Regions from separate parts of the Parasphingomonas zepuensis genome, predicted to be linked through region 2. Evidence: riboswitches for the same ligand, from Rfam matches in the RefSeq annotation. Region 2 holds a riboswitch; the other holds the start of a gene.
The links. A riboswitch is a leader RNA that binds a small molecule or an ion and turns the genes downstream of it on or off. The one in region 2 is predicted to bind cobalamin.
Positions count from the first base shown of each region.

Region 1: it holds a riboswitch for cobalamin, as region 2 does, so the genes downstream of both, U1769_RS18630 (TonB-dependent receptor plug domain-containing protein) here and metE (5-methyltetrahydropteroyltriglutamate--homocysteine S-methyltransferase) in region 2, are expected to answer to the same signal.

Region 1 covers NZ_JAXOJO010000005.1:135,853-146,656, reverse strand. Annotated here, with positions in the region: gene rtcR (RNA repair transcriptional activator RtcR) at 1-711, shown strand, start outside; gene U1769_RS18635 (hypothetical protein) at 745-999, opposite strand; cobalamin riboswitch at 1,056-1,292, shown strand; gene U1769_RS18630 (TonB-dependent receptor plug domain-containing protein) at 1,558-3,450, shown strand; gene U1769_RS18625 (ABC transporter substrate-binding protein) at 3,450-4,415, shown strand; gene U1769_RS18620 (FecCD family ABC transporter permease) at 4,412-5,374, shown strand; gene U1769_RS18615 (ABC transporter ATP-binding protein) at 5,365-6,138, shown strand; gene U1769_RS18610 (PEP/pyruvate-binding domain-containing protein) at 6,262-8,172, shown strand; gene U1769_RS18605 (TonB-dependent receptor) at 8,175-10,562, opposite strand.
Region 2 covers NZ_JAXOJO010000001.1:651,591-662,394, forward strand. Annotated here, with positions in the region: gene U1769_RS03160 (GFA family protein) at 1-63, opposite strand, end outside; gene U1769_RS03165 (acyl-CoA thioesterase) at 319-711, opposite strand; gene metE (5-methyltetrahydropteroyltriglutamate--homocysteine S-methyltransferase) at 701-3,010, opposite strand; cobalamin riboswitch at 3,123-3,340, opposite strand; gene U1769_RS03175 (hypothetical protein) at 3,520-3,708, opposite strand; partial or broken gene U1769_RS03180 (DUF1993 family protein) at 3,643-3,777, shown strand; gene U1769_RS03185 (nSTAND1 domain-containing NTPase) at 3,878-8,416, shown strand; gene U1769_RS03190 (hypothetical protein) at 8,611-9,465, shown strand; gene U1769_RS03195 (multicopper oxidase family protein) at 9,586-10,804, opposite strand, start outside.

The DNA.
Region 1 (10,804 bases), on a different contig from region 2:
GACGAGCAGGCGATGATCCTGCGCGCGATCGAGGACAAGCGCTTCCTGCCAGTCGGCGCCGACCGGGAGACGGGGAGCGACTTCCAGCTGATCGCCGGTACCAATCGCGATCTCGCCCAGTGCGTCCAGCAGGGCAGTTTCCGCGACGATCTCTACGCCCGGCTCAACCTGTGGACGTTCACGCTGCCCGGTCTGCGCGACCGGCGCGAGGATATCGCCCCCAATCTCGATTATGAGCTTGATCGCTTCGCCGAGCGCGAGGGCACGCGCGTCACCTTCAACAAGGAAGCGCGCGATCGCTTCCTGGCCTTTGCGACGAGCGCGGACGCGCAGTGGCAGGGCAATTTCCGCGATCTTGCGTCGAGCGTCACCCGCATGGCGACGTTCAGCCCGAAGGGGCGGATCGATCTCGACGGGGTCGAGGCCGAGATCGCGCGGCTGAAGCGGACCTGGTCGCGGGTGGGCGACACGGCCGACACGCTCGATACGATCCTTTCCGCAGAACAGCTCGGCGCGCTCGATCCGTTCGACCGGGTCCAGCTGGCTCATGTCGTCGAGACCTGCCGGCACAGCCGCTCGCTGTCGGATGCCGGTCGGACTCTGTTCGCAGCATCGCGGTCGCGCCGCGCATCGTCCAACGATGCAGATCGGCTCCGGAAATATCTCGCCCGCTTCGATCTCTCGTGGCAGCAATTGAGCGAAGCCGGCTGATCGCACCGCCGCAGGGGCCGGTCCGCCCTGGCGTCAGGGCTTGCGCCGCGCGCCCAGGGCGATCGCGCGCAACATGCGCGAACGGTATTTGACGCGCTGCCAGAAGGTCGCTTCCTGCAGCCGCAATTGCCTGATCGCGTCGTCGGTCAGCAGGTCGAGCACCGTGTCGCTCACCTCGGCGCTGTCGCGGGCGAACTCGCTCGAAATCTCGTCGAACCGCTTCCGATCCTCCTCGAAGCTCCGCGCGGGGCGCGCAGGGTCGCTGTCCTCGTCCGGTGGACCCGTCATCGCGGGGCTGCCTTCGCCACGCCACCCACCGCTTGCTTCGGCGTCCGCGCGCCGATAGAGCCGATCCCGTGACGGGTTCCCGGCAACGGGAACAATAGGGAAGTCGGTGCGCGGAACCTTCCGCAACTCCGATGCTGCTCCCGCAACTGTGACCGGATAGCCGGCGCTCCACGGTCCCCTCGCAAAGCCTGCTTTGCACGGGAGCCATCATGCCACTGGGTGAAAGCCCGGGAAGGCGGGGCGTCACGCGAAGACCCGGAAGCCAGGAGACCTGCCCGCCACGGTCGATCCATCGCGCGGGCGGGATGCACCGGGCGGACGAGGGCATAGCCTCGAGTGAGCGACATGAACCGGGCCGTCTGGACCGGGCGTCGCTCTGAGCGCGCCCGGAACTGGGGCCCCCATGCAAAGGGGTACATCATGTCCATCAGATCCAAGATTAACGGAAAAGCCATTTCCCTCTCTCTGGAGATTGCGCGGCCCTATCCGGCAGTTTTGCGTAACGGTCAGCCCGTTTTTGAAAACTTTCGAGGTAAATTCCGTATTAACCATCTAAATATGCTTGCCGCAACGGCCGCTCTATTGTCGGCCACGCCTGCGCTGGCGCAGGCCGCCCCTTCGGACGAAATCGATAATTGTGCCCCGGCGCGCAACGATTGCCGCGCTCCCGTCGATACGGGCCGTTCGGACATCGTGGTCACCGCGACCGGCGTCGCGCAGCCGGTCGAGCAGATCGGCCAGGCCGTGACGATCATCGACCGTGCCGAGATCGAGCGCCGCCAGACCATCTCCATCTCCGATCTGCTGAGCACCACGCCCGGGGTCACCGCTACCCGCAATGGCGGCCTCGGCAATTTCACCGGCGTCCGCATCCGCGGTGCGGAGGGCGAACAGACCCTGACCCTGATTGACGGCGTACGCGTCAACGATCCCTCCTCGCCGGGCGGCGGCTTCGATTTCGGCAACCTGCTTGCCGGCTCGGTCGAGCGGATCGAAGTGCTGCGCGGGCCCAATTCGGTGCCCTGGGGCAGCCAGGCGATCGGCGGCGTGGTCAACATCGTCACGACCACCCCAACTGAAGACCTGAAGGGCCGCGGCAGCGTCGAGTACGGCTCGAACGACACCGTCTTTGCCAATGCCGGCATCTCGGGCGGCAAGGGCCCGGTCACCGCGTCGCTGACTGGCGGCTATCTGCGCACTGACGGTATTTCGGCCGCTGCCTCCGGTACTGAGCCCGACGGCTATCGCCAATATGGCGGCACCGGCAGCGTGGGTATTGCCTTCACTGACGAGATTGGCCTCGATCTGCGCGGCTATTATGCGCACAGCCGGCTTTCGCTCGATGGCTATCAATCGGTCTCGCCCTACGGCTTTATCGATACCCCCGAATATTCCACAGCGCAGGAGATCTACGGCTATGCCGGGCTCCATGCGAACCTGCTCGATGGCCGCTTCCGCAACAAGGTCGCCTTCACCATCGCAGACATCAACCGCGACAATTACGATCCGAGATTCGGCTCTGCGGTGAGTTTCTTCGGCCGCGGCCGCAGCGAGCGCTACACCTATCAGGGCGATTTCCAACTGGTCGACCAGGTCCGACTCGTTGCCGGCGCGGAGCATGAGAACAGCCGCTATTTCGACGGCGTGACCGAAAAGACCGGGATCACCAGCTTCTACGGCGAGGCGATCGTGCGGCCGATCGAGCAGCTCACCCTGACAGGCGGCGTTCGCCATGACGATCATCGCAAGTTCGGTGGCCATACCAGCCTTGCCGCCAACGCTGCCCTCGCGCTCGGCTCCGGTACGATCCTGCGTGCCAGCTATGCCGAAGGCTTCAAGGCGCCGACGCTGTATCAGCTGTTCAGTGCTTATGGCGACGAGGATCTGCAGCCGGAAACCGCGCGCAATTATGACGTGGGCATCGAGCAGAGTCTGCTCGAAGGACGCCTCACTGCGCGGGCGACCTATTTCCACCGCGACACGAAGAACCAGATCGATTTCGATCTGACCAGCTTCACTTACAACAATATCGTGCGGACCCGTGCCCAGGGCGTCGAATTCGAGCTGGCCCTGCGCCCGATCGACGATCTCACCCTCACCGGCAACGTCAGCTATATCGACAGCGAGAACCGCTCGCCGGTCAATTTCGGCAATGACCTTGCCCGTCGCCCGAAAGAGACCGCCAGCGTCTCGGTCGATTACCGTCTGCCCCTCGGCCTTTCGGTCGGCGGAACGGTCAGCGTGGTTGGGGACAGCTATGACGACGCCGGCAACTTTACCCGCCTCGATGGCTATACGCTGGCGAGCCTCCGCGCAGAGCTTCCGGTCGGCGACCGGATCGTGGTCTATGGCCGTGTCGAAAACCTCTTCGACGAGAAGTATGAGACCGTCGCGACGTACGGCACCTTTGGCCGCACGGCGTTTGGCGGCATCCGCGTGAAGTTCGACTAATGAAGCTGGCGATCCTGCCGCTCGTCCTGCTCCTCGCCGGGTGCTCGCCCGCGCGGGCGCCGGGCGGCGGCGGGATCGCCTCCCAAAAAATCGTTTCCACCAATCCCTGCGCCGATGCGATCCTGATCGATCTCGTGCCGGCCAACCGCATCGCCGCGATCAGCCATTATTCGCAGGATCCCGGCGCGACCTCGATCCCGCTCGATGTCGCCAAGCGCTTTGCGTCGACCACTGGCACGGCGGAAGAAGTGATCGCGCTCAATCCCGCTCTGGTGCTGACCAGCAGCTTCACCCCCGCCAGCACCCGCACTGCCTATGAACGGGCCGGGCTGAAGACTCTGCTGCTCGATTCCCCCGTCACGATCGCCGCGAGCAAGGCCCAGGTCCTGCAGATCGCCGATGCGGTTGGTGCGACGGAACGGGGCAGGGCGCTCAATGTCCGGATCGATCGCGCCGTGGCATCCGCTCGGCCCGAACCGGGAGCCGACAATCCCTCGGCCCTGCTGTTCATCGCCGGGGACCTGGTCAATGGCTCCGGAACCCTGCTCGACGAGCTCCTCGCCAAGGCCGGCTTTCGCGATGCCGCGATCGATTACGGCCTCGCCTTCACCGGCACGCTCCCGATCGAGACCATCGCAGCGAAACCGCCGCGCGTGATCCTCACTCCCGGCCCGTCGCGCACCGCGACGCTGCGCGCCCGCGTGCTCGCCCGCACCGGCGCGAACACGGTCGAGGCGGCCTTTCCGCGCACCCTCGTCAATTGCGGCGGCCCGACCATCATCCCCGCCATCACCCGCCTCGCGGCGATCCGCCGTTCGCTGGATAGTCGGCCCCCTTCTTCCCCTCTCCCAGCGGGAGAGGGGCGAGCTGCGCAGCAGCGCGGGGTGAGGGTGACGGGCCCCGTCGCCCTCACCCTTCCGCCGCTACGCGGCTCCCTTCCTCTCCCGCTGGGAGAGGGAAAATGAAGCGCAAGCTCGCTTTGCTAGCTGCGTTGGTGGTCCTCGCCTTCGGCCTCTCGCTGATCGCCGGTAAGACCTGGATCCCGCCGCAGATCTGGTTCTCGGGCGATCCCCGCACCGCCATCATCGTCGAGCTGCGCCTGCCGCGCGCCATTCTCGGCCTTGCTTTGGGCGCCGTGCTCGGCCTCTCCGGCGCGGTGCTGCAGGGTTACCTGCGCAATCCGCTTGCCGATCCGGCCGTGGTCGGCGTTTCGTCCAGTGCTGCGCTGGGCGCAGTGGCGGCGATCGTGCTCGGTATCGCCGGCAATCCATTGGTCCTGTTCGCCTGCGCGATGCTCAGCGCGGGCGGATCGATGGCGCTGCTCGCCGCGCTTACCTGGCGCAGCCCGAGCCCGGTCCAGTTCATCCTCGCCGGCACCGTCCTCGCCAGCCTTGCGGGCGCGCTCACGGCCTTTCTCATCTCGATCGCGCCGAACCCCTATGCCGTGGCCGAGGTGATCGACTGGCTGATGGGCGCGCTGACCGATCGCAGCATCGAGGACGTCCGCACCGCGCTCCCTTTCATGGCCGTCGGCGCGGTCCTCCTCTTCCTCACCGCGCCGTCACTCGACGCGCTGACCCTGGGCGAGGCCGCCGCCCGCTCGCTCGGCGTCCGGCTCGGCCGGCTCCAGGTCCTGGTCGTGCTCGGCACTGGCCTCACCATCGGCGCGAGCGTCGCGGTAACCGGCGTGGTGGGCTTTGTGGGGCTCGTCGTGCCGCATCTGCTGCGCCCCATTTTCGGTCATCGCCCCGCCGCGCTGCTGCTGCCCAGCGCGCTCGGCGGCGCAGCGCTCGTGCTGATCGCGGACAGTCTGTGCCGCCTTGCGCCCGGCGCCGGAGAGGTCCGGCTCGGCGTCGCCATGGCGCTGCTCGGCGCACCCTTCTTCCTGATGCTCCTGCTGAAGGGCCGTGCGTCATGGAACTGACGATCGACGATCTCGGCGTCATGCTCTCCGGCCGGACCGTGCTGGAGGGCATCAATGCCGTGCTCCGGCCCGGCCGGGTCACCGCCATCCTCGGCCCGAACGGGGCGGGCAAATCCACCCTGATCAAGTGCGCGGCCGCCTTGATCGCTCCGACCAGCGGCGCGGTCCGCCTCGGCGACCGTGCCGTCGCTGTGCTCGATCCGCGCGAACGGGCCCGCGCGATTGGCTATCTGCCGCAGGATGCCAGCGTCCACTGGAACATCGCGGCGACAGAAGTCGTGGCGCTCGGCCGCGCGCCGCATCGTTCGTCCTTCGCCGCGCCCGGCCCGGAGGATCGCGCGGCCGTCGCGAACGCCATGGCCACCACCGAGACCACCCATCTCGCCGATCGCCCGGTCAATCATCTGTCCGGCGGCGAGCGCGCCCGCGTGTTACTGGCCCGGGTCCTCGCCGGCGAACCCGCTTGGCTGCTTGCCGACGAACCCCTCGCCGGCCTCGATCCCCGCCACCAGCTCGATATCCTCGATCGACTGGCCGAAGTGGCGCGGCAGGGCCGCGGCGTCGCCATCGTCCTCCACGATCTGCTGCACGCCGGCCGTGTGGCGGACGACGTCGTGCTGCTGCACCGCGGCCGTATCCTCGCGCATGGCGACGCAGCGACGGTGCTCACCCCCGACCATCTCCGCACTGCCTTCGAGATCGAGGTCAGCGTGACCCGCGACCACCGCGGCCGGTTGACCTGCCTGCCGCTGGGTCGGGCCTGAAGAGGACTCTGTCCGGCATCGCTCTCCGTTCCTTCGTCGGGGAAGGGATAATATTCCGAGAGTTCAGCTTCCTGCTGGACGACCGCGTAGCTTTCGCGCAGCCTCGCGGCAGGAGGGGTGCCCATGATAAAACGCTTCGCGATCCTGCTCGGCCTCGCCGCCGCGTCTCTCTCGGCCCCAGCCGTCGTCCGGTCGCTACAGCCTGATCCCGCCCCGGCCCCCCAGGCCGGTCTCCGAAACGACGCCGAGTTCGATCGCCTCGCCCGAACCGAAGGCTCTGGCCGCTTCCTCGCCTTGCCCCAACTCATGTTCGCGATCGATCGCGCCGCCGTGCCGCCGCGCGCGCTGTGGATCGATACGAAGCGCTACCGCTATCATCTCGAATATCTCCAGGCGAAATACATGACCCTCGCTGACAGCGAGGCGTTCAACGCCGCCAATTATTCCAACCCGAAGCGGCGCTTCCTGCTCGGCTCGGTCGTCCGCTACCCCCGGCTCAATCGCTACGGCGTCGAACTATGGGAGGGCGATGTGGTCGAACCCGCCCTGCTCGCTGACATGATGCGCCTGCTTCAGGCCGGCTTTCACGCACCGCTCACCTTCAAGCCCAATTCCGATCAGCAGCGCGAGGCCGCCGGCAAGGCGAAGCTGCCCACCATCGGGGTCGATGAAGCCTATGGCAGCCGCGAGGAACTGATCCTCAACCATGGCCGCGCGGTGGGGCGGCTGGTCGTGGTGAAGGAGGGGCAGGAGGACGGGCTGACCCCCGGCGACATCGCGGTGCTGACGACCATGCCGATCCGCATGCCGCCGGTCGCCGGCATCGTCTCCGCCACCTTCACCACGCCGATCAACCATATCAGCCTGCTCGCCAAGACGTGGCGAATCCCCAACGCCTATCGCGCCGACGCCGATCGCCGCTGGGCCTCGCTCGCCGGTCAGATGGTGGTGCTCGATACGCGCGGCGCCATGGTCGTGCTGCGCAAGGCGACCCTGGCTGAGGTCAAGGCAGCTGAGCGCGCCAAAAAGGCGCGCGCGGTCCAGGTGGCGCAAGCAGATGCAGTTTATACGGGCCTGCCCTCGCTGGTGGAGCAGGACGCAGGCTGGGCGCGCCGCACCGGCGCCAAGGCGGCCAATCTCGGCCAGGTGGCGCAACTGGCTAAGCGCGACGGCCGCTTCACCGTGCCGCCCGGCTTCGGCATTCCCTTCTCCTTCTACGACCGATTTGTCGCCGCCAACCAGCTCGGCCCGCGCATCGCGGCGCTGCTCGCCGATCCGCGTCGCACCGATCCCGCCTGGCGTCAGGCGCAACTGGCGAAGCTTCGCGCCGCCTTCCTCGCCGGGGCGATCCCGGACGTCGATTTCGCCGGAATTACGAGTCGTCGCGCTGCGCTGCTCGGCCCCAAGGGCGTGTTCGTCCGCTCCTCCACCAATGCCGAGGATCTACGCGGCTTCAACGGCGCCGGTCTCTACGATACCGTCCCCAATGTCGTCAGCGCGGCTGATCTCGCGCGGGCCGTGAAGACCGTATGGGGCTCGATCTGGAACGATCGCGCCTTCGCCGCGCGTGAGGCGGCGGGCATCGATCATCGCTCGGTCCGCGCTGCCGTGTTGATCCAGATCGGCGTCGATGCCGATGCGGCGGGCGTGATGACCACGATCGATCCGTTCGACGAGCGCCAGGCCGACGAGATCCGCATCTTCATCGCCGCCAAGCGCGGCCTCGGCATCCGCGTGGTCGAGGGCCGGAAGATCGCCGAGCAGCTGATCTACCGCCCGCAGCTCGATTCGGTTCAGGTCCTCACCCGCTCGAAGGACGATGTCGTCCTGCATTTCTCGCCCGGCGGCGGCGTCGAGGAAATGAAGACCGATCCCGATCGTGCCGTGCTCTCCGACGATCTCGTCCGCCGCCTCGGCATGATCGGCAGCGCGATCGAGGGCGCCTTCAACCGCCGCCCGCAGGACATCGAGTGGCTGGTCGTCGGCGACCGGATCATGATCGTCCAGTCGCGCGATTATGTGCGCGGGCAGTAAGCTTATTGCCGCGCGCGCAGCGTGAAGCCGATCACCCGCGGGTCGCTCGGGGTGCCCAGGATCAGGCCCGAATTGCCCGCCTGGATCGTCATGTTCTGCATGTAATCCTTGTCGAACAGGTTCCGCGCGAACACCGCGATCTCAAGCCCGGATCTGGTGCGGAATCCCACGCTGCCGTTCACCACGGTATAGCCCTTGATCACGGTATAGGCCGATCCGGTGGGATCGCCGAGCTGGCGGCTGCGCGAGCTTGAATCGGCATGCAGCACGAAGCTCCCGCCGAGCCGTTCCACCGGCAGCGTATAATCGCCGCCGAGCGAGACCGACCATTTCGGCAGGCTCGACAGCGCGGTACCGCTCAGGTCGCACACTGTCGTGCTGTTGCCGATCCGCTCGATCGGGCAAGGCCCATTCGGGTCGGACGCATATTCGCCGTCGGCATAGGCGACGGACGCGCGCAACGAGAAATCGGGCGTGATCGCCGCGATGGCATCGGCCTCGAACCCCTTGACCGTCACCTTCGGAATATTGGCGAGATAGGTGCGCAGCGCGGCCGCCGCGCCGGTATCGGTCACGTTCGCCTGGAAATCGGTGACGCGCGTATAATAGCCGGCGATGTTGAAGATCAGCCGCCGGCCGAACAGCCGCGTCTTCAGGCCGATCTCATAAGCGGTGTTCTGCTCCGGCCGCACCACCGCCGTGCCGAGCGCCGGGTTGTTGCTGTTGTCGAGCGGCAGGCCGGACATGTTGATCCCGCCCGATTTGGCGCCCCGCGCGAAGCTCGCATAGCCAAGCACGTCGTCGCTCGCCTGCCAGGCGATGTTCGCCCGCCCGGTCAGCGCGCCGCCCTTGACCGTCGCTTCATAGGATTGCGGGCGCAGGATCGAGAGCTTGGCATTGGCCAGCGCGCTATTGCTGGTCGCCAGGCCCCCGAACACGAAGGTCGCATAGCTGCCGCTCTTGTCCTCATAGGTATAGCGCAGGCCACCGGTCAGGGTGAGGCGTTCGACCGGCCGCCAGTTGACCTCGCCGAACGCGGCATAGCTGTTCGACTGGAAATCGGTCCGTCCGTCCGTGCCATAGCCGTCGAGCAGATTGCCCGGCACCGGTGTGGCGTTGGCGCCGGTTGTCGGACCGATCAGCCAATAGGCGGCAAGCGGCCCATAGATCGAGATCGGCCGTCCGATCACGCGCTGCCGGAAGAAATAGAGCCCGCCGACATAGCTGATCGGCCGGTCGCCATTCGAGGCGATGCGGAGTTCCTGGCTATACTGGTCCTGCCGCGACGGGATGTGCTGAGTCAGCTGGATCGGCAGGCCGGTATAGTCGCGGTCATTGGCCGCATCCCAGTTCCAGAACCGCCACGCGCTCACTGAGGTGAGCGTGGCAAAGCCCAGATTCCAGTCGGCGATGCCGGAGACCCCGCCCTCATTGGTGTCGACGCCGAGCGCCGCATCGATATCGGTCAGCCGGTCATAGGGGTTCAGACTGGGCGGCGCATAACCGACCCCGGCGGCGAGCCCGGGATATTGCTTGGTGCCGGCCGGCGTCTTCAGCGTCGGCGCGACACGGACATACACCTGGGTGCAGCAATCGCTCTCGAAATTGGTCCAGTCGGCGATCAGGCGCAGCTGGAAATCGTCGGACGGCCTGATCAGCAGCTGCCCGCGCACCGCCTGGCTGCCGATGCCGTTATGGTCCTGGCCCGTCGTCACGTTGCGGATCACACCGTCGCGCCGGGTCATCACCGCGGAAATCCGCCCCGCGACCGTATCGCCGATCAGCGGGCCCGATGCCGCCACCCTGGCCTGGACGAAATTGAAGCTGCCGATCGATACTTCTTCCTGCGCCTCGGGCGTGAAGGTCGGCGCGCGCGAGCTGATGCTGATCGCGCCGGCGGTGCTGTTCTTGCCGAACAAGGTGCCCTGCGGCCCGCGCAGCACTTCGATCCGCTCGATATCGCTGAAATCGAACGCCGCCGTCGCCGGGCGGGCATGATAGACCTGGTCGACATAATAGCCGACGCCCGGCTCGAGCCCGTCATTGGCCTGGCTCACCGCGACGACGCTGCTGCCCAGCCCGCGGATCGTGAAGGCAGTGTTGCGCGGATTGGCAGAACTGTAGTTGAGCGACGGAACCAGCAGCGAAAGCTGTGCCGTGTTGACGGTATAGGACCGGTCGAGCAGGTCCCCGCCGATCACGGACAGCGATCCCGGAATCTTCTGCGCATCCTCCACGCGGCGGCGCGCGGTGACGGTGATGTCGGGCAGGCCCTCGGCATCGCCGGCAGGCGCCGCCGCTTCGTCCGCCGGTGCCGCGCTCGCGGTACCCGGCCCGCACAGGCCGCAACTCAGCGCCAACGATGTCGTGACAGCCAGCACCACCCGCATATGGCTTCCCCTTTTCCCGCCGAATCTCTATATCTCGCCGTATATAGAGGTGTCGGTGCGGGGAAAGTGCCGTAAGCAGATTTTTACGGTGGTGAAGGTGCCGCGAGCTGGCGCACATTCAAGCCAGGTTATCACCCACTCCGTTCGGGCTGAGCTTGTCGAAGCCCCGCTCTTCCCGCGAAGAAAGAACAGCCCTTCGACGAGCTCGGGGCGAGCGGGGAGGTAGTTTCTGTCAACGGCGT
Region 2 (10,804 bases):
ATCGGTGTCGAATTCGAACGTCACGGCGCCGCACGCGCACTGGCCTTTATGCTTCTTCGCCATAGGATCGCCTTTCCATCGAGGGGGTGGAGGACGCGACGCACCCCGCCGTCCGCAACACTGGCAAGGCTCCGCTGCATATCAACGAACGGCTTTGCGACGCAAACCGCCAGCGCGGGATTGCGCGATCCATAGCGCATCACACCGTCACCCGGACGTGTTCCGGGGTCCACCGTGGTACAAGCGCGGCGCTCCCGAAAAGCGCCGCGCCCCGCCGCGGAGTGGATGCCGGAACACGTCCGGCATTACGGGGGTGGGCTAAGCCACCAACCCCCGCACCGCCCTGGGCCGCCGGTCCTGCCCCACCGCGACGAACGCGAACACTGCCTGAGTCACCTTGTTCGCCGCGTCCGAATGCCGGTCGCGCGCCCAGGCCTCGACTTCCACCGACATCGACGTCCGCCCGACCTTGATCAGCCGTGCGAACACCGACACTTCGTCGCCGATGAACACCGGGCGGTGAAAGGCCATGCCCTCCACCGCCACCGTCACCGCGCGCCCGCCGGCATGCCGCGACGCGACCGAGGACGCGCCCAGGTCCATCTGGCTCATCAGCCAGCCGCCGAAGATGTCGCCATAGACATTGGCGTCGGCCGGCACTGCCGTCACGCGCACCGCGGGCTGTTCCTGCGGCATCGTCTCATGCGGCATCGGAAGCACCCTCCCGCATCGTTCGCGCCGCCGCGACCATCGCGATCAGCGCCGGGCGCACTTCGTCCCAGTGCCGCGTCTTCAGCCCGCAATCGGGGTTCACCCATAGCTGCCCCGCCGGCAGCCGCATGCCCGCCAGCGCGAGCAGCGTCACCATCTCCGCTTCGCCCGGGATGCGCGGCGCATGGATGTCGTACACCCCCGGCCCGATATCGTTGGGATAGGCATAGCCCGCGAACGCATCGAGCAATTCCATCTGCGACCGCGCCGTCTCGATCGAGATCACATCGGCGTCCATCGCGCCGATCGCCGGCAGGATGTCGTTGAACTCCGAATAGCACATATGGGTATGGATCTGCGTCTCGTCGCGCACCCCCGAAGCGGTCAGCCGGAAACACTCGACCGCCCAGTCGAGATAGGCCGGCCAGTCCGCCCGCCGCAGCGGCAGCCCCTCGCGCAGCGCCGCCTCGTCGATCTGGATGATCTGCGCCCCCGCCGCTTCCAGGTCGGTCACTTCGTCGCGGATCGCCAGCGCGATCTGGCGGCAGCTGCGCTCGCGCGGCTGATCGTCGCGCACGAACGACCAGTTCAGGATCGTCACCGGCCCGGTCAGCATGCCCTTCATCGGCTTGTCCGTCAGCGACTGGGCATAACGCCACCACTCGACCGTCATCGGCTTCGGCCGCGCCACATCGCCGTACAGGATCGGCGGCCGCACGCAGCGCGAGCCATAGCTCTGGACCCAGGCGCTGCGCGTGAAGGCGAAGCCGGACAGCTGCTCCCCGAAATATTGCACCATGTCGTTGCGCTCGAACTCGCCGTGGACGAGCACGTCGAGCCCGATCTGCTCCTGCCACGCCACCGTCTCGGCCGTCTCGGCGCGCAGGAAGGTCGCATAGGCAGCGTCGTCGATCTCGCCGCGAATATGCGCCGCCCGCGCCTTGCGCACCGCCTGGGTCTGCGGGAAGGATCCGATCGTGGTGGTCGGGAAGGCCGGCAGGCCGAGCCGCGCCTGCTGCGCTGCCTTGCGCCCGGCAAAGGGCGCCGCGCGCTCGGCCATCGCCGAATCCACCCCCGCCAGCCGCGCCGCGACCGCCGGATCATGGATCAGCGGCGAGGTCCTGCGCGCTTCCACCGCGGCCCGTGCCGCGGCCAGCTCCGCACTCACGGAATCAGCCCCCCGGTTCAGCGCCCGCGCCAGCACGGAAAGCTCCCCGATCTTCTGCACCGCAAAGGCCAGCCACTGAGTCACTTCCGGATCGAGCGCCGTCTCCAGCGCCAGATCGACCGGCACGTGCAGCAGCGAGCAGGACGGCGCGAGGATCAGGTTGCGCTCCGCCGCGATCGGCGCGATCCGCGCGATCAGCGCGTCGAGATCGGCCCGCCACACATTGCGCCCGTCGATCACCCCGAGCGACAGCAGCTGGTCCGGCCGCGCATGCTGCCACACCGCCTCGAGCTGCTCCGGCGCGCGCACCAGATCGATGTGCAGGCCGTGCACCGGCAGGTCGGTCGCCAGTTCCAGATTGTCGCCGAGCGCCCCGAAATAGGTCGCCAGCATCACCTTCGGCCCGTTCACGGACAGCCGCCGGTACGCCCGCTTCAGCGCATCGCGCTGCGCATCGTCGAGATCGAGCACCAGGCACGGCTCGTCGATCTGCACCCAGTCCGCCCCCGCCCGGGCGAGCTGCGCCAGCACTTCCTCATAGACCGGCAGCACCGCATCGAGCAGCGACAGCGGCGCCACATCCTTGCCCTTCGCCAAAGTGAGGAAGGTCACCGGCCCAAGCAGCACCGGCCGCGTGTGATAGCCGAGCGCCTTGGCCTCGACGAATTCGTCCAGCGCCTTGCGCGACGACAGCGCAAAGGCCTGCCCCGCGCTCAGCTCCGGCACCATGTAATGATAATTGGTGTCGAACCATTTGGTCATTTCCTGCGCGGTGCTGTCCAGCGCGTGGGAGCAGCCCTCATGCTCGCGCCCCTTCCCCTGCGCGCCCCGAGCAAGCGCGAAATAGGTATCGAGATCGACCTTGCCCCCGCTCCAGCCATAGCGCGCCGGCACCGCGCCGAGCATCGCCGAGGTATCGAGCACATGATCGTAGAGCGAGAAGTCCCCGCTCGGCAGGATATCGGCGCCCAGCGCGCGCTGCCGCGCCCAGGCGGCGGCGCGCAGCCCCTGCGCGGCGAGATCGAGCGTCCCCGCATCGGACTTGCCCGACCAATAATTTTCGAGCGCGAACTTCAGCTCGCGGCGCGGGCCGATCCGGGGGAAACCGAGGGTGGCAACGGAAATGGTCATCGTCTGGCCTTGCGTTGGGCAAGGTGAAGGCCGGACGCACGGCAACGGGCACGCGCCCTAATGACAAGCCGGGGCGCGGTGTTGCACGCGGCCTGACCGGGCACCCCGCCGGAGGACGTTATCTGACGAGGCAGGTCTCCTGGCTCGCGGGTCAGTGCGGCGATCCGGCCTTCCCGGTCCCTTGTCCGGACCAGTGACACGAAATGGATCGCCGCTCACCGCTCACAGTTGCGGGGGCAGCGCCGGAATAAGCCCAAAGGCCGCACCGGCTTCCCGTCTTAGCTCCGACCGGATAGACCCGGCCGAAGAACCTCGACCGTGCAAGGATAGCCCCTGCGACCGCCGCGTCAAGCATCATATAAAGAATTCTTTATATGATGCTTTTGGGGAACCACCACCTCTCCCATCCTCCACGTCACCCCGGACTTGTTCCGGGGTCCATCGTGCCTCAGGCGCGGCGGCGGCATCAGATCGTCGTGCGTCAAATCGGCGCCAACAGAAGTGCTCGCCTATTCTTCTTCCTGCTCCCCGGCGAAGGCCGGGGCCCAGCTGGGGGACGATCCTGGTGAAGCGCTGCGCACCGTACGACCGTCTTCCAGTTCGGCCGGCACCGGGTTGAACATGCCCCGCTGTTCGAGATGCCCTTCACGGGCGCGAATTTCCTGCTCTCCTTCTCGCAGCCCAACTTCTATTTCCACGCGACCACGACCTATGCGATCCTGCGCGCGCAAGGCGTGAAGCTGGGCAAGCGCGATTTCATTGCCGCGCCTGCTGCATCGTTCTATGTTCGTTCCATGCAGCCGGCTTATATCAGATTAGAGAGACTCTACGCTGACGTGTCCGCAAGGCGGTCCGCGGAGCAGAGACGTGCATAGGGGCGGGATCGCGGACAAGACTGGCAACCGATACGAGGCGCGCTGGCTGACCCATCAACTACTTGGCCTGCTAGACGGCACCGTTCAGTCGGTCACGATCGAGTCACTCAGCGATGAGGACGCGGGGTTCGAATTCTCGCTCGTGCATAGAGGCGGGACCGAATGGCATCAGTGCAAGCGGCAGACAGCATCGGGGACGTGGTCCGTCGCGACACTCGATGCCGCCGGAGTGCTCAGCGCGTTTCGCGTAAAGACGGAGGGCGGGAGCACGCGCTGCCTGTTCATCTCAAGCGATCCATCGCCGCAATTGAAGCTACTGAAGGACAAGCAGACTGCGACGCATAATCCGGAAGCGTTAGAGGCGAGCCTATCCAATAAGGAAACGCAGCATTGGTCTATGCTCAAGGAGCGGCTGGGCTGCGACGGCACGGGAGCGTTCCAGTTTCTGAGTGTGACCGATTTCAGGACCCTTTCCGAGCCCGATCTCGCCGACAATCTCCGGGCGCGGATCGCCTACTGGTTCAAAGGTGATCCCGACACGATCGCGGCGAGGCTCCGAACTTGGCTTGAGGAAGAGCGCAATTTCAACCGACCGCTTGGCTATGACGATGTAATCGACTTCATCCGTGGTGCGGGTATCGAGACCAAGCAATACGAACTCGACCGCGCTCTTCCCGGCCGCATACGCGATGCGACTTCGAGTTACCTCGGCTCCTATGCGCCGCTCGGCGCGGGCCTCTTCCGCATTGAGCGTTCTGCAGTGCGCGAAGTGCTTGCCGGTCTACAGGCGGGCGCGGGCGTGGTGGTGGTCGCCGGGGTCGCCGGCATCGGCAAGTCGGCGATTCTTGCCGATGTGATCGGGCAGTTGCGCGAGCGCGACACCCTCCATCTCGCCTTTCGTATCGATCAGGCCGGCGCGGTCGCGACACTCGACGAGCTTGGGGCGCAGACGGTTGGCACAGCCGACAATCCGGTAGTCATACTTGAGCAACTCGCCAACAAATCCGCAGTGCTCGTCATCGACCAAGCAGATGCCGTCAGCGAAGTATCGGGACGGATTGCCGAACTTCGCCGTGTCGTGCTCGACCTAGTCCGCAAGGCCGCACAATATCCCCGCGTCCAGCTCATCTTGGCGTGTCGCAGCTTTGACCTCGAAAACGATCACGCGTTCCGCGAGATCGCCGAGGCTAGGGGTAATGTTCGAGTCGACGTCGGGCCGCTCGAACGACCGGAGCTCGATCCAGTACTCGCTCAACTTGGCATCCTCCACGAGGCCGACAATGCCCGACTGATGGCACTACTGGCCCTGCCGATCGGCTTGTCGCTCGCCGCGGCGCTTGCGGCGAGCGGGATCAGCGACTTGCGCCGGGTTGAACATCTCTCCGAGCTCTATGGTCGGCTGCTCGCCGCGCGCGAGCAGGAGATCCAGCGCGACTTTCGCCCGGGGTGGAGTGTGTTCGCGCCGCTGACCGCGCTTGCGGCAGCAATGAGCGACCGTCAGGAGTTGGTCGCGCCAAGTGCGACGCTCGATCCGTTTGCTGGCGCGCTAGACATTCTCCAGCGCGCAGGTCTGATTGTTGTGCGGGGCCAACGGATCGGCTTCCACCATGAATCGTTGTTCGACTATCTCCACGCGCGCGGTTTCGTGCAGGAGCGCAGACCCCTGATCGATTTCCTGCTGGGCAGCGAGCAGACCTTGTTCCGCCGCACCCAGACGCGGCAGATTCTGTCCTTCGAGCGCGACCTCGAACGCGCGCGCTATCTTGGCGATCTTGAGACGATCCTCAACGACGCGCGTGTGCGCCCCCATGTTCGCGAGACGGTGGTGCGCTGGCTGGCAACGATTGCCGATCCGACGCCCCAGGAATGGGCGCTAGTGGCGCACTACGCCGCGCGCGACGGATTGCCGCTCAAGTCGGGCAACGTGATCTACGAACGCCGGCCCTGGTTCGAACTGTTGAACGCCAACGGCGTCATCGAGGCATGGCTCAGCAATGCAGGCGAAGATCTCGGCTGGGTAATGGGATTTCTACGGTCGGTCGCGCCGCTCGCTCCTGTCGAGGTTGCCAAGTTGATCGATGCTTTCCTCGGTCGCCAGCCCGGCCGTATCCGCGATGTTTTCGGCGCACTGCGCTGGATCGACCCCAAAGCTGATGGCAGTGCCCTCGCCGATTGCTTGATTGCGGCTCTGGGGCGCGCTGTGCCCGAGGACTGGGAAAATAACGGAAACGACTGGGGCGATTACTACGGATCCTGGATCAAGGCCGCGCCTGTGGAGGCCGCGCGCATTTTTGGCGCTCAACTGGCGCACTGGTTTCGGCGCAATCCGGAGGGGCATCCGTTCAAGCGCCGCTACGAGGAAGGCGGCAAGTCGTTGTACTGGCTGTCCGAACTCGCCAAAGCTGCGCCACTGCCCTTTCTGGCGCAGATTCTACCGTTTATGCGACTCGCCATGGAGCGTTCGGTCGAAGGCGCCGCGCGGCCCGCCAATGACAGCATATGGGGCTGGCGGCGCTGGGACCGTACAGATGTCCGCTCGTCCGACCTGCTCGATGTGGTGCGGATGGCGCTGGCTGAGGTAGCGCGCCACGACCCGCAATCTGCGGCGCGGCTTCTGCGTGCACTGGAGCCCGAGGCATTCGTCACCAGCCTCCATTTTCTGCTGGAAACAGTGCCCGCCAATCCGCAAGCGCTTCATAGCCTGCTCATCGAGCAAATTGATAACCGCGGATTGTTCGAGGCTGGTTGGTACGGCGCTGATGCGCATTCTGCGGGCCGTGCAATAAGCGCCGCAATACCCTGGCTAACGCCGGCAGAGCGCGCGCGGTGCGAGGCGACAGTGATGGCGATCCAACCCGAGCTCGATTGTGCGAAGCGGGCGTTGGCGCACCGGCAGTGCTCAGAAGGAGATGTCAGGTCGAAACCTACCCTCCAAGACTATCCGACATGGTGCATCAATGACTCGGGCAAGCGTGAATGGTCGGTGTTGCTCCAGATCGGCGCCGACCAGCTATCGCCGCTCGCGGCGAAGCGACTCGCCGAGCTCGGACGCAAGTTCAAAGACCAGAAACCCGAACAACCCGATGGTGCGCGCGGCGGCTGGGTGCGTTCGCCGATCGCGGGCGAGCGGACCAAGTTTATGGACGACGATGCTTGGCTAGGCGCGATCGTAAAGTTCAGCCGACCCCGCGACGAAATGCGATGGCGGGGGGGTGGACTGGTTGGCGGCGCGATGGAATTATCCCGCGAATTGAAAGAGCGCGCCAAGGAAGCACCCGAGCGCTTCATTGCCCTACTCAAGCGCTTTCCAGTGGGGACGCATCAGGATTTCGCTTGGGGAGTCACCGCAGGAATCGCCGAGGCAAAGCCCGATTCCGATATGATCGAGCGGGTCCTTGAAATCGGGGACGCGAACCCAGCGGCAAGGCCCGACGACCGTTCGCTGATCTGGATGATTCGAGCATGTGAGGGATCGATCGGCCCGCGCGCCGACGCTGTATTGCTGGCCGTTGCCACAAGCAGCGACGACAGCACAGGTATCTGCGAGATGGATCGGAACGAGGCTGAGAAGAAGCCAGATTGGAAGCGGGCTTTTGAGCTCGGTGGCGAGCTTGGCGGCAAGGCCATCAATTCGGCACGTGGTTCGGCGGTCGAGATGCTCGGGAGCATGTGCTGGCAGTCGAAGGAGGCATTTGAAAAATATCGACCCACGATCGACACGATTGTTGGCGCCCCAGCGGCCGCGCATGTCCAGTCTGCGATGAGCGGGTTGTTGATGAGCGCGCTCAAACACGAAGGAAAACGGGGCGTCGAGTGGGTGCAGCGTATCGCGCGCAGCTGCCCCGAGGCGCTTTATTCAAACAATGGCCAACAGATCGTCGGGTGGGTCGCCGATCTCGACCACGATGGCTTCGCACAGCTTATCAGCCTCTACCTGATCAACGACGACCCGCTCGCCCGGGGATTTGCCGCACTCGCAATTTTCCAACGCTGCCTCGACGATCCGAACTGGCTGCCGCTCGCCGAGAATCTGATCGGGACCGATGCCCAATATCGCTCCGCAGCTGCCGCGGTCGCTGCCGCCAATTTCGAGTCAGCGCGCTTTGGCACGACCTGTACAAACTGGTTGATCCGGTTGTTCGACGATGACGAAAAATTGGTGCGGCAAGAGGCCAGCGACTGCTTCCGTCGGATGGAAACCGAGAATATCTCCGCGCATGCCGGGTTGTTCGAGGCATATGCGGCGTCGAAATATTTCGAGGCCGACCGGACCTATTTCTTGCACCGGATCGAGCACGCGCCCCCAGATCTCGACGATCTTGTACTCAGGCTGCTCGAGGACGCGATTAGGCCGAACGACGCAGGCGCGCGCCATGATAGGGCCTATGAGTTGCACGAGATGGCCGAGCTGGTGCTCAAGCTCTACGCATCAAATATCGAGCACCCTGGACGCCGGAGCCGCACGCTCGACCTGATCGACCGCCTAGTCGAGCGCGGCGTAATGGGGATGCAAAAGCTAGAAGCCGCTTGATTACGATGTATTCGCGCAACTCTATCGTGGATTATGTTAAGTGTAATTTAGTTAGCAACCCATTTCATCATATGTTTGATTTTTAACGATAAATTTCGATTTCCTCCCAACCAAATAATGTCAGCAACAGCATGACATTTTCGCCCCCAACCCCATCGATTCAAACCACACTCCGCCCCCGTTATCCCTCCCCCATGATCTACAAAGCCAAATACGCCGACGAGGCCCGCATGATGTGCCGCCTGGGTGCCACCGACGAGGAACTCGCCCAGCATTTCGACGTCCGCGTTCGCACCATCTATCGCTGGCGCAACAAATATCAGGACTTCGCCGAGGCCGTCGTCATCGGCAAGGAATTCGCCGACGATCGTGTCGAGCGCGCGCTCTATTCCCGCGCCGTGGGGTGCAGCGTTCAGCGCACCAAGGTGTTCAAGACGGCCGCCGATCCCGATCCGGTCTATGCGACCTATATGGACCATCTGCCGCCCGACACCCAGGCGGCGCTCCACTGGCTCCGCGTCCGCCGGCCGAAGAGATGGGGCGTCCGCAAGGACATGCCCGAACAGGCCTTTGACGAAGGGGCCTGGGACGATGACGTCTGGGAGGAGGTCATCAGCCGGAAGCTGGACGAGGTCGTTCGCGAGCGGCAGATCAGGCAGTCCGCCCAGCGGCCGCGCAAGCCGCCTTCCGAGCCGCCATCGCAACCACAGCCGCCGCGCCCGGAAGCCGCCGCTCCGCAAGCCGCCCCAGCCCAGCGCCCGGCGCCCGCTCCGGTCTCGATGCCGTCCCGTGTCGAAGCCGCCCCGACCTCGCGCGAAACCCCTCCGCCAGGCGCACCCCCCGCCCTGAACGAAACCCCGGCGCCGCCGCCGGAAGAAGCGCCCGATCCCGATCGGGAAATCTACGCCCGGCTCGCCAGGCTGCTGGGGGAAGATCCGCCATGGAATCCGTGCCGGGATGACCCGTCAGTCACGACCTCGGTTTCGCCGCCGCAGGCAAACCCAGTTCCGCCGCCGGTTCGTGTTCGGACGCCGCGCCGGCTGTTCTAGCCCTTTCCTCGTCCAGGCGGCGGCTATGGGCCGCCGCCTACCGGCGGTTGATCGGCCGCGGAAGCAACGTCAGCGCCCGCCCCTGCCATGGCTATGGCTGAACGCGGGCGCCCCCGCGCCTCACTCCTTCGCATGGTCCATCGGGTGCGCGCCGGCCGCTGCCTCGGTCGCCATGTCGCCCTGCCCCAGCACGACCGCGACATTCTGCATCATGCCCTGGTCCTCATGGTCGAGGATGTGGCAGTGAATGACGAACTCGCCGATATAGCGCTGATACCGCGTCCGCACCTTCACCGTGTAGAAGCCGTTGGGCACGGTCGGCGCCAGGCCCTTGATCCACAGCGTATCCTTCCACACGCCCTTCAGCCCGGCATATTGCGGGTCAACCGTGCCGCCATCGGCATCGTCGATCGATCCGATCGCGCTCACATCCTTGCCGCTCGGGTCCGTGATCGAGACGACCTGGAACGGATTGACGTGAATGTGGAACGGATGGCTGCCGAGATGCGATTGCATGACCCATTCGTCGGCCGTGCCCAGGATCAGCTTGCGGTCGATCCGGTTCGGTTCATAGGCTTCGGCATCCTCGGTCTTCAGCGTGTTGCCCACCTCGAACTTGGTGTTGTTCGGGTCCTTGGTGTCGATGAAGAACACCAGCTCCTGCGGCGGGCCCTTGATCTCGCTGTCTTCGATGTCGGGATGCGGGGTGAATTGGGTGAGCTTCAGCCCGGCCTTCAGGTCCGCGACGATCGCCGGCTGCACCGCGGGCGGCATCGCCGCCTGAGCCCGGGCGACCAGCGTATCGGTCAGATAGGCGTTGATGTCCGGCACGGCCGTGCCGGCATCGACCGTCACCGTCCCCAGCAGCTGCGGCCCCGGCGTGTCGCCATTGACCGAACCCGCGCCCGGCGAGGACGCGTCGATCACGCAATAATCGCCCGCTTCCGGGAACACGACCAGCGCGTCGAAGCGATAGCCCGGCTGGAACGTCGCGAGGCGGGTCGCCTGCGCCGCGCCCATGGTCAGCCCGTCGGCCGCGACCAGGTTGTACGGGATCACTGCCCCGGTGCAGCTCTGCGCGATGAACTTGCGCTCGGCCGCCTCGCTCAGCCGCGCCGCGAGCTGCGCCTTTGGCTTCATCTTCACCAGCTTCAGGCTGATCGTGTCGTGCACCCCGGCATGGATCATGCGCCAGCGCTCCACCTGGCCCTGCTTCGCGCGGAAGGTCGGCAGGACGACGCCGTTGAGCGTGGTGTAGCGACCCGATTTGCCCCATTTGCGCTGGCCGAACTGGTCGTAACCCTCGATCTCGCCGGTATCGCCCACATCGCAGCGATAG